DNA from 3 places in the Streptomyces sp. CA-250714 genome. Region 1 is predicted to be linked to each of the others. Evidence: riboswitches for the same ligand, from Rfam matches in the RefSeq annotation. Region 1 holds a riboswitch; each other region holds the start of a gene.

Region 1 (3,696 bases):
CGCGCGTACCCACTCCAGCGCCTTGACCGTGCCCCGGGTGCCGGGCACCACCACCAGGTCGGCGTCGGCCAGCTCCTCGGGGCGGTCGCAGAACCGCACCACCACACCGGGTTCGGCAGCCAGCGCGTCCACATCGGTGAAGTTGGACATCAGCGGCACCGGCAGCACAGCGACCCGCAGCACATCGGCACCGTGCGGGGGCGCGACGGCGGACTCCCGTACGGTCCCGCGCAGCGAGACCCGGAGCCCGTCCTCCTCGTCGATGCCCAGCCCGTGCTGGTACGGCAGTACGCCGAGCGTGGGCCGCCCGGTCAGGCCGTGCAGCATCTTCAGGCCGGGTTCCAGCAGTGAGACGTCGCCGCGGAACTTGTTGACCATGTAGCCCGCCAGCAGCGCCTGGTCCTCCGGCGCCAGCAGTGCCGTGGTACCGAAGAGCGAGGCGAACACCCCGCCCCGATCGATGTCGCCGACCACCAGCACCGGCAGCCGACAGGCGCGCGCCAGCCCCATGTTGACGATGTCGCTGCGCCGCAGATTGATCTCGGCGGGGCTTCCCGCGCCCTCGCAGATGACCGCGTCATGGGTGCTCCGCAGCTCCTCCAGACAGCCCGCGACGGTCTCCAGCAGCTCCGCACGCCCCCCGTGCCGTACGTCGCCGCTGCCCTCCGTGTGGCGGCCGAAGTATCCCCGGGCCGACATCTCGCCGACGGCCTTGCCCAGCAGTACGACCTGACTGGTGCGGTCGCCGCCCGGCTTCAGCAGCACCGGGTTCATCAACGCGCTCGGCTCGACCCGTGCGGCAGCCGCCTGCATGGCCTGCGCCCGGCCGATCTCCGCGCCGTCGAGCGTGACGTACGAGTTGAGCGACATGTTCTGCGCCTTGAAGGGCGCCACCCGCACGCCTTTGCGGGCCAGCCAGCGGCAGATGCCCGCCGTCACCACGCTCTTGCCGGCGTCCGAGGTCGTCCCGGCGACCAGCAGCCCGCCTCCCGTACGCGCGCTCACCGCACCCCTCCCATACCGCGGCCCCGCCCGCGGCGGCGTACTGCCGTACCCACCAGACAGCTCGTGGCCAGCGCCAACAGTCCTACCCGGCGCGACAGCCGCACAGCCCGCTCGATGTCCGCCGTGCGGACGGCCCGGCCGGGCGCGTTGAGAACGGGCCGGTGCTCCACCCGCCCGCCGTACGAGAGCGTCCCGCCCAGCCGCACCCCGAGCGCGCCCGCGAACGACGCCTCCACGGGCCCGGCGTTGGGGCTGGGGTGGCGGTGCGCGTCACAGCGCCAGGCGCGGACGGCACCGCGCGGGTCCGGTCCGGCGAGCGCGGCCAGTACGGCGGTCAGCCGCGCCCCGGGCCAGCCCGCCACGTCGTCCAGCCGCGCGGCGGCCCAGCCGAATCTGCGGTGCCGGGGGAGGTGTGCCCGACCATCGCGTCCAGGGTGTTGACCGCGCGGAAGCCCACCAGCCCGGGTACGCCCGCCAGCGCTCCCCACACCAGCGCTCCCACCACGGCGTCCGAGGTGTTCTCCGCGACCGACTCGACCACGGCGCGGGCCACCGCCGGCGCGTCCAGCTGCTGCGGGTCGCGCCCGCACAGCGCGGGCAGCCGCTCGCGCGCCAGCTCCAGGTCCCCCGCCTCCAGCGCGGCGGCCACGGCCCGGGCCTCGCGGGTCAGCGACGTACCCCCCAGCACGGCCCACGCGGCGACGGCGGTCAGCGCGATGCCCGGCACCGGTGAACGCCCCACGGCGCGCGCGGGGTTGCGCCCGGCGCTCGCCGTAGTCAGTCCGCGGGCCGCTGCGGCGGCGCCTCCCACGCAGAGGGCGACATAGAGCGCGCCCGCACCCCGGTGGTCGCGCCACATGCGGCGCTCCAGTGCTGCGGCGGCCCGGCCGAAGACGGCGACAGGGTGGCCGCGCCGTGGATCACCGAGCAGCGCGTCGGCTGCGAACCCCAGCAGCGTGCCGCACACATGGACGTCACGGCTCCGCATCAGCCGACGGATCCGGCGCACGCATCCACAACGGCAGCAGGTATGGGGGCAGGGCCACGCATGGCAGTGTCCTCACTCAGGGTCCGCGCCCTGGCTCGACTCGACCGGCGGCGGGAGTCTCCTGGCTCCCGGATCCACACCGCCCTCGCCTTCCAGCCCGCATGGGCCGTGGCTTCGTTGAGCGCGGCGCTCCCCGGTGACAGTGGCGGGACCGCGCCGGATTCGCACCGGCTTCCTCCCCATGCCGCCGTTTGGCACCGGCAGTCCACCACGTTTGACCTGCGGCGGGCAAGCCGGACGTGGTGCTTGCGGCCGTCCCCTTATGCCGCCGGACCCTCGCCGTCGTGGCTTCTCGCCGCTGCGGCGGAAAAAGAAAGGGGGCCGGGGGGGCGTAGCCCCCCGGGCCCCCTTACGGCTACGCCGCGATCAGGTAGATCCCGTACGCCACCGCCGCCAGGCACACGGCATAGCAGGCATACGCACCAGTACGGGCGAGCACCGAAGGTGCGGAGCCCGCGGTGCGGGGGGAGCCGGCGACGATGCCGAGGGTGAAGACGCCGACGAGTCCCACCGTCGCCGCCAGGCTGACGCCGAAGACCTGGCCGAGCGAGGCCCAGTCGATGTTCATGCGGTGATCCCCTTCTGCTTACCTGAAGCTGCTCGCCGACGCGGGGCGGCCGGTCGAATGCGCGGGCTCGGCCGCCGTCGTCTCCTCCGCGGCAACACCGGCCGCGCTCACTCCCGCCGGCGGCGGGGGCGGGGAGACGGCCCGGATGGCGTTGGTGACCACCCCGGCGGGCTCGGACTCGGGCTGCGGCTCCGGCTCGGCGGCCGGGCTCGGGATCTCCGCGGCCTGCGCGGCCACGGCGGGCTCGACCTCGTTGACGTTCGTGTGGTCCACCGGCGCGCGCCGGGAGCGGAGCCAGATGGCGCCGCAGAGCACGACGGTGAGCACGGCCACCGTGGTCACGCCCCAGTCGCCCTGCTCGGCCAGCAGCGCGGCAGCGGCCGCGACCCCGCCGGCCGCGGGAAGGGTGAGCCCCCAGCCGATGAACATCCGGCCCGCCGTTCCCCACCGCACGACGCCGCCCTTGCGGCCGATCCCCGAACCCATCACGGCGCCGGAGCACACATGCGTGGTGGAGAGGGAGAAGCCGATGTGCGAGGAGGCCAGGATGGTGGCCGCCGCGCTGGTCTGGGCCGCGAAGCCCTGCGGGGGCTGGATGTCGGTGATGCCCTTGCCCATGGTGCGGATGATGCGCCAGCCGCCGAGGTAGGTGCCCAGCGCGATGGCGAACCCGGCCGAGGCGATCACCCATACCGGCGGGTCGGCGCCGGGCGCCAGGGCGCCGCCGGTGACCAGGGCCAGCGTGATGACGCCCATGGTCTTCTGGGCGTCGTTGGTGCCGTGCGCGAGGGAGACCAGCGCGGCCGAGGTGATCTGGCCGGCGCGGTAGCCCTTGGCGGTCCGCTGCTCGTCGGCGTGCCGGGCGACCCGGTAGGTCAGCCGGGTGGCGCAGACCGAGGCGATGCCCGCGACCAGCGGCGCGGCGAGCGCCGGGATGAGGACCTTCATGACGACGACGTCGCCGTTGACCGCGCCGGTGCCGACGGCGGCGAGCGTCGCGCCGATCAGTCCGCCCATCAGTGCGTGCGAGGAGCTGGAGGGCAGCCCGGCGAGCCAGGTCAGCAGGTTCCAGATG
Region 2 (3,696 bases), 1.2 Mb from region 1:
CGGCGGCCGGTTTCGTGCCTCGGCGTAGCGGCACATCCCCGTCGGCCGGACCACCACGACCTGGCAGGAGTCCATCCGTGGCAGAGCGCAAGCCCATCGAGTCCTGGCTCACCGACATGGACGGTGTGCTGATGCACGAGGGAATCCCCGTCCCCGGCGCCGACTCGTTCATCAAGCGGCTCAAGGAGTCGGGGCGGCCGTTCCTGGTGCTCACCAACAACTCCATGTACACCCCTCGCGACCTGCACGCACGGCTGTCCCGTATCGGGCTGAACGTGCCGACGGAGAACATCTGGACCTCCGCGCTGGCCACCGCGCAGTTCCTGGACGACCAGCGCCCGCGCGGCACCGCCTATGTGATCGGGGAGGCCGGGCTGACGACGGCCCTGCACGACATCGGGTACGTCCTCTCCGACGCCGACCCCGACTACGTCGTCCTCGGCGAGACCCGCACCTACAGCTTCGAGGCGCTGACCCGGGCCATCAGGCTCATCAACGACGGCGCGCGCTTCATCGCCACCAACCCCGACGAGACCGGCCCCTCGGCCGAGGGTGCGCTGCCCGCCACCGGCTCGGTCGCGGCCCTCATCACCAAGGCCACAGGCCAGCACCCCTACTTCGTCGGCAAGCCCAACCCGCTGATGATGCGCGCCGGGCTCAACGCGATCGGCGCCCACTCCGAGACCAGCGCCATGATCGGCGACCGGATGGACACCGATGTCCGTGCCGGTATGGAGGCCGGTCTGGAGACCTTCCTGGTGCTGACAGGGCTGACCCGCCCCGACGAGATCGAGCGCTACCCCTACCGCCCCTCCAGCGTCGTCGACTCGATCGCGGACCTCGTCGACCGGATCTGAGGCGCGGAGGTCCACAACCGGATCCGCGGCGGGGCGGGCCCGAAGCGGGGGCCGCACGGTTCTGCGGCTGGGCCGAAGCCGGGCCGAGGCCGGATGCTCGGGCGGAGGCGGCGGCGCGGCCCCCGCCCGGCGTCCCGGTGCAGGCTTCCGACTTCAGGAGGCCGCCGAAGCCGTCGCCGGCTCGGGCTGCCCCTCCCGGTCGGAGGGCCGCTGCCGGCGCAGCGCCGGGGCCGCGAACACGGCGCCCAGTACGGTCCACAGGACCAGGTGCCCGCCCAGCGAGAGCACTCGGAAGTCCCACAGCAGGGCGGCCGGAACCGGGACCGGGTCCGGGTTGTCCGGCAGCAGGAAGAGCGCCGCCAAGGTGGCGACGACGGCTGCCGCGGCCCCCAACTGGCGTACCGGAAGGCCGTGCCCGGCCTGTCCGAGCCGCTGGTGCACCTGGTGCGCCAGCACCATTCCCAGTACGCCGATGACCAGCGCGGCCAGCCACAGGCCCTGCCGTTCGGTGACGGTGCCGCCGTCACCGACCCCAGGCGGGTTGGCGGGGTAGCGCAGCGCCGGGAGCAGGGACAGCGCGAGGAATCCCGCACCGGCCAGGCCCATGGCGCGCTGCCAGCCGCGGCCGTCGTCGCGGGCGGCGGAGCGGTTGACGAGGGCATAGGCGAGGGTGAAGAACACCCCGATCGCCAGCCCCGCCACCACGGCGGTGACCACCAGCCCGAAGTGCTGGGTGCCCCGGCTGAACAGCTCTTCGGCCTCGGCGGCATGGCTGTGCCCACCGTGACCCGCGTGGCTGTGCGCGGCGGCTTCCGCCGCCGAGCGTTTCTCCTCCAGCCGGATGGCGCGGTCCATCACGGGTTCGGCGAGCAGCAGCGAGAACAGCCCCGTGGCCAGTCCCGCGATCCCGCCGGCCGCGAGGCCGCGGCCGAGAAGGGGCAGCAGGGGATAGGGAGTTGGCTGTGCGGAGACGGACATGTCGAGCGACCCCCGATCGGTCAGTGGCAGGGGGCGCCGAACAGATGACGGCCGTCGTGTGAGAACTCGTGGAGGTAGGAGCCGGTGGCCGAGACGAGATTGCCGTTGTCGACGAAGACGGCGTACAGCGCGATCAGTGCGACGATCGCGGCGGCGGCGACGATGAGCCAGTCGCGGGTCCTGACAGTCGCCGGGTGTGCGGCGGCGCTCTCGGATGCGACGGTCGTGCCGACGGTGTGCGGGGACATCCGCATGCCTCCTCCTGGGGTTTCCACGCCCCATCGGTGGAGAAGCGACAGGTCAGTTCCTGACTCCCGCAGCCGTCGGGGGCGGCTGCGGACACAGTGGCGGGACCGTCCCGGAGTCGCACCGGGTTCCTGCGCTCTGTCGCCTCAATATGGAAGTGTGCCGTCCGGGAGGCTCCCAGCCTGACATGGGCACTGTCAATAAGGACTCCGTCACACCGGGTGCGGAACCCGGCCGTGCGGTACGGGCCCTGTGACACGATGGGCGACGTTGTGGCCCGTCAGGGGTCCGGCCGACGGCCGGTCGCTGGTCCGTCGGCGGCCGGAGCACAGCCGAGGGGGAATGGATGTACGGCAGCGCCAAAGACGGCGCACGACACCTGCGTACGGCGCATACGGTGCGCGCCCGCGCCCGGAACGTGGCGGGCAGCGCCCTGGCAGCGGCCCTGCTGCTGGCCGGCTGCTCGTCGTCGGGCGGCGGTTCGGACGACGGTGAGCAGCCGGATTCGACGGTGCGGCAGCGCCCCAAGTCCGTTGCCCCGTACTGGGTGAACCCCCAGGGCAGCGCCGCGCGGCAGGCCCGTGCCTATGCGAAGGACGGGAGTTCCGCACGGGCCAGGCAGCTCGCGAAGATCGCCCGGCAGCCGGTGGCGGAGTGGATCGACGCGAAGGACCCCCGTGGCCACACCGCCCGCGTCACCAAGGCCGCTGCCGCCGCGGACCGCGCCGCGCTGCTCGTCCTCTACAACATCCCGCACCGCGACTGCGGCCAGTACAGCAAGGGCGGCGCGAAGGACTCGGCGGCGTACCGCAGTTGGCTGGACGGCGTCGCGGAGGGCATCGGGAACCGGACGGCCACGGTGATCGTGGAGCCGGACGCCCTGGCGCACACGGTCTCCGGCGACTGCGCCGCGCCGCAGCAGCGCGAGGAGCGTTACCAGCTCCTCCACGACGCCGTCAGCCGGCTCGGGAAACTCCCCCGTACGAAGGTCTATCTGGACGCCGGCAATCCGGACTGGGTCCGCGATCCGGGCGGGCTGGTCGAACCGCTCAACCGGGCGGGGATCGGCGCGGCCGACGGGTTCGCGCTGAACGTCTCCAACTTCCAGACGACCGCCTCGAACGTCGCGTACGGCAAGCGGCTGTCCGCGATGGTCGGCGACAAGCCGTTCGTCGTCGACACCAGCAGGAACGGAAACGGGCCGCTGCGCGGTGGCGGGCAGGAGAGCTGGTGCAACCCGCCCGGGCGGGCGCTGGGCGAGGCGCCCACCACCAGGACGGGGAACAAGGCGGTGGACGCCTACCTGTGGATCAAGCGCCCCGGGGAGTCGGACGGCCAGTGCCGTGGGGGTCCTGCGCCGGGTACTTGGTGGCCGTCCTACGCGTTGGAACTGGCCCGCAACGCCAAGGGGTAGCCCTCCCGCCCTGTTCTGGGGAGGGGCTGCCCCTGGCTGTCGGTTGCAGGCTGCGGGTGCGTTGTCGTTGCTCGCGCAGTTCCCCGCGCCCCTTACGGGGCGCGTCCCCCCTACTTCGGGTTCCCCGCAGTCACCGGGGGATGGGCCGCACCGGGGTCGACGTTCACCTTGACCCACTGGGCCTTCGACGGGACACCGTTC
Region 3 (3,696 bases), on a different contig from region 1:
GTTGACCCAGAGCCGTTCGGCTGGGATGGCCTCCAGGCCCTTGCGGAGGAGTGCCGCCATTTCATCGGCTCCCGGGACCCGCGGTGAGTGGATGTCGTACACGCCGGGACCCGCCTCACGGGGGTAGCCGTGGCCGGCCAGTTCGTCCGCGACCTGCATATGGGAGCGGGCCGCCTCCAGGCTGATGACATCGGCGTCCAGCTCGTCTATCGCGCCGATGATGTCGCCGAACTCCGCGTAGCACATATGGGTGTGGATCTGGGTGTCCGGGCGTACCCCGCTGGTGGTGAGCCGGAACGCGGCGGTCGCCCATGCCAGATATTCGGGCCGGTCGGCGGCGCGCAGCGGCAGCGTCTCGCGCAGCGCCGGCTCGTCGACCTGGATGACGGCGGTGCCCGCGGCCTCCAGCTCGCACACCTCGTCCCGCAGCGCGAGGGCCACCTGGCGTGCCGTCTCGGACACCGGCTGGTCGTCCCGTACGAACGACCAGGCGAGCATGGTCACCGGACCGGTGAGCATGCCCTTGACCGGGCGGGAGGTCAGCGACTGGGCGTACCGCGTCCAGCGGACCGACATCGGGCGCGGGCGTGCGACATCGCCCGCGAGGATCGGCGGGCGCACATAGCGGGTGCCGTACGACTGCACCCAGCCGTGCCGGGTGGCGAGGTAGCCGGTGAGCTGTTCGGCGAAGTACTGCACCATGTCGTTGCGTTCGGGCTCACCGTGCACCAGTACGTCGAGTCCGGCGCGCTCCTGGAAGCCGATCACCTCGCGGATCTCGGCCGCGATCCGCTCCTCGTACCCCGCCTCGTCGATCCGGCCGGCCCGTAGGTCGGCCCGGGCGGTACGCAGCTCGGTCGTCTGCGGGAACGAACCGATGGTGGTGGTCGGCAGCGGCGGCAGACCCAGCCGTGTGCGCTGCGCCGCGGTGCGCTGCCCGTACGGCAGCGGACGGCGGGTGTCCGCGTCGGTGACGGCGGCGGAGCGGGCCCGTACCGCCTTGTCGTGGGTGAGCGGCGAGGCCGTGCGGGAGGTCAGATCGGCACGGTTGGCGGCCAGCTCGGCACTGATGGCGCCGGTCCCCTCGGACAGACCGCGCGCCAGAGTGACGGTCTCCGCTGCCTTCTGCCGCGCGAACGCCAGCCAGCGGGCGACCTGCGGGTCGATATGGCGCTCGGCACGGGCGTCCAGCGGCACATGCAGCAGCGAGCAGGACGTCGCCACATCCACCCGCGCCGCGAGGCCCAGCAGGGTGGCGAGGGTGGCGATGGACCGCTCGTAGTCGTTGATCCACACGTTACGGCCGTCGACCACGCCCGCGACCAGCCGCTTTCCGGTCAGCCCGCCGACGGCGGCGAGCGCGTCCAGATTGCCAGCGGCCCGTCCCGTGAAGTCGAGGGCGAGGCCCTCCACGGGAGCCTTCGCCAGCACGGGCAGTGCCTCGCCGAGCCGGTCGAAGTAGGAGGCGACCAGCAGCCGGGGCCGGTCGGGGAGGGTGCCCAGCGCACGGTACGCCTGTGCCGCCGCCTCCAGCTCGGCAGGCGTACGGTCCTGCACCAGCGCGGGCTCGTCCAGCTGCACCCACTGGGCGCCCGCCGCGCGCAGGTCCGCGAGCACCTCCGCGTAGACGGGCAGCAGCCGCTCCAGCAGCGTCAGCGGCTCGAAATCGGGGGCGACGCCCGGCGCCGGCTTGGCCAGCAGGAGGTAGGTCACGGGTCCGACGAGCACCGGCCTGGCGCCCTTCAGGCCCAGTGCGAGGGCTTCCTTCAGCTCGGCCGTCTGCTTGCTCGCGTCCGCCCGGAAGACGGTGTCAGGTCCGAGCTCGGGCACCAGGTAGTGGTAGTTGGTGTCGAACCACTTGGTCATCTCCAGCGGCGCGGCCTCCTGGGTGCCGCGGGCCATGGCGAAGTACCCGTCCAGCGGGTCCGCCGCGACCGCTGCCCGGTGCCGCTCGGGGACGGCGCCGACCATGACGGTGGTGTCCAGGACGTGGTCGTAGTACGAGAAGTCCCCGGTGGGCACCTCGTGGATGCCCGCCTCCGCCAGCTGCTGCCAGTTGGCGCGGCGCAACTCGGCGGCCGTCGCACGGAGGGCGTCGGCGGTGACGCGGCCCTTCCAGTAGCCCTCGACGGCCTTCTTCAGCTCACGGTTCGGCCCCTGGCGGGGATAGCCGTGCACCGTGGCGCGTACCGGCGCGGGTGGGGGAGTGGTGGCCGGGTTCGCTGCTGTCGCTGTCACGCAACTCTCCTTCGCGAGATGTCTCCAGCGCTCCCGGAAGCACGGGACGAGGACGCGAAGGGGTGGCTGCACGGGCGGACGCGTGGCCGGCGCCGCCGCTGTGCGCTGTGTTCTCCGACCCGCCCTCGAGGTCTCCGGGAGGACCGTACGCGTGTGGACGCGTACGGGCAGCGGGCAGGTCTTCGGACTCGCGGGCGCGCCTGCCGGTCTCCCGGCGGGCACCTACTGGCCGTCGCTTCCCGGACCGTGGGTCCAGTGCGTGTGACGGCGGTCGTTCCCGCTCACCGCTGCGGGGCAGTCCCGGATTCACACCGGGTTCCCTCTTACGACGCCTCCCGCCTGGCCGGCGGGGCGAACCAGCTGCGGGCCCAGCATAGCTGGGAGGCCGTCGCGGGAGGGCTGGCCCGCGTTGCCTGTTTGCGAGGGCGCCCCCCGCTGTGCTTGGGCAGTCTGCGCCAGGGGCGCAGGGTGGGCAAGCGCAGCCACCGGCCACCGGGCCGCACCTGAGGGGCGCCCACTGCGGGGTGCGGGGTGCGGCCGTCGCGCGGGTGCGGCCCGCTTGTGCCCACCCGTCCCGCCCTGGGGGTACCCCCGGCCGGAGGCTGGGGGAGGGACAGATGCCCACAAGCGGAGGGCTCAGGGTTCCAGCAGGCGGGACTGCAACCGGGTGCGGGTGGCCGGGGAGAGTTTTAGGGCCTCCGTCAAGTAGGTGTCCGTGTCGCCCCAGGTTTCGTCGATGGTGGCGAAGGCCGCGTCGAGGTAGGCGGCGCGGGCGTCGAAGAGGGGGGCGAGCAGTTCCAGGACTTCCGGGGACATTCCGGCCCTGGACTTGCTGCTGCGGTAGATCTTGTAGCGCCGGTGCGGCTGGTTGGACTGGAGGTAGTCCTCCTCGATGGCGGCCCGCTCGACGCCGAGCGCCAGCAGCGTGACGGCGATCGACAGGCCCGCCCGGTCCTTGCCCGCCGCGCAGTGCATCAGCGCGGGTACGCTGTCCTCGGCGAGCGCGTGCAGGATGCGGCTGTGCTCGGCCGTACGCTCGCGGATCATGGTGCGGTAGGAGTCGGTCATCCGCTGGGCGGCGAGGCCGTCGCCGAGGATCGCCCGCAGCTGGTCCAGCTCGCCGTCCCGCACCAGCCGCCAGAACTCGGCGCCGTCGGCCGGGTCGGACAGCGGAAGGTTGACGTTGCGGACGCCCGGCAGCTCGATGTCGGGGCCGTCGAGGGCCTGATCCGCGGAGTTGCGGAAGTCGAAGACCGTGTGCAGCCCGAGCTCGCCGAGGAAGGCGGCGTCCTCAGGTGTGGCGTGTGCCAGGTGTCCGCTGCGGAAGAGCACCCCGCGCCGCACCCGGCGCCCGTCCACCGTCGGCAGGCCCCCGACGTCCCGGAAATTCCGTACCCCGGTCAGCACCGTATCGGCGGACTCCACACTCACGCGCGCTCCTAGCATCTGCGACGACCG

Evidence for each region. Region 1 has a riboswitch for cobalamin ahead of ACQEU8_RS25685 (cobalamin biosynthesis protein). Riboswitches for the same ligand answer to the same signal wherever they lie in the genome.
Region 2: linked by a shared signal. The riboswitch ahead of ACQEU8_RS31140 (CbtB domain-containing protein) and the one ahead of ACQEU8_RS25685 (cobalamin biosynthesis protein) in region 1 are both predicted to bind cobalamin.
Region 3: linked by a shared signal. The riboswitch ahead of metE (5-methyltetrahydropteroyltriglutamate--homocysteine S-methyltransferase) and the one ahead of ACQEU8_RS25685 (cobalamin biosynthesis protein) in region 1 are both predicted to bind cobalamin.

What each region holds. Positions count from the first base shown of each region.
Region 1 covers NZ_JBNJMI010000002.1:1,510,411-1,514,106, reverse strand. The annotation lists gene ACQEU8_RS25690 (cobyric acid synthase) at 1-1,005, opposite strand, end outside; partial or broken gene ACQEU8_RS25685 (cobalamin biosynthesis protein) at 1,002-1,993, opposite strand; cobalamin riboswitch at 2,086-2,270, opposite strand; gene ACQEU8_RS25680 (hypothetical protein) at 2,409-2,621, opposite strand; gene ACQEU8_RS25675 (anion permease) at 2,640-3,696, opposite strand, start outside.
Region 2 covers NZ_JBNJMI010000002.1:2,736,032-2,739,727, reverse strand. The annotation lists gene ACQEU8_RS31150 (HAD-IIA family hydrolase) at 78-857, shown strand; gene ACQEU8_RS31145 (CbtA family protein) at 1,011-1,835, opposite strand; gene ACQEU8_RS31140 (CbtB domain-containing protein) at 1,856-2,089, opposite strand; cobalamin riboswitch at 2,117-2,238, opposite strand; gene ACQEU8_RS31135 (glycoside hydrolase family 6 protein) at 2,428-3,495, shown strand; gene ACQEU8_RS31130 (galactose oxidase-like domain-containing protein) at 3,606-3,696, opposite strand, start outside.
Region 3 covers NZ_JBNJMI010000001.1:1,357,379-1,361,074, reverse strand. The annotation lists gene metE (5-methyltetrahydropteroyltriglutamate--homocysteine S-methyltransferase) at 1-2,238, opposite strand, end outside; cobalamin riboswitch at 2,395-2,614, opposite strand; gene ACQEU8_RS06110 (tyrosine-protein phosphatase) at 2,875-3,684, opposite strand.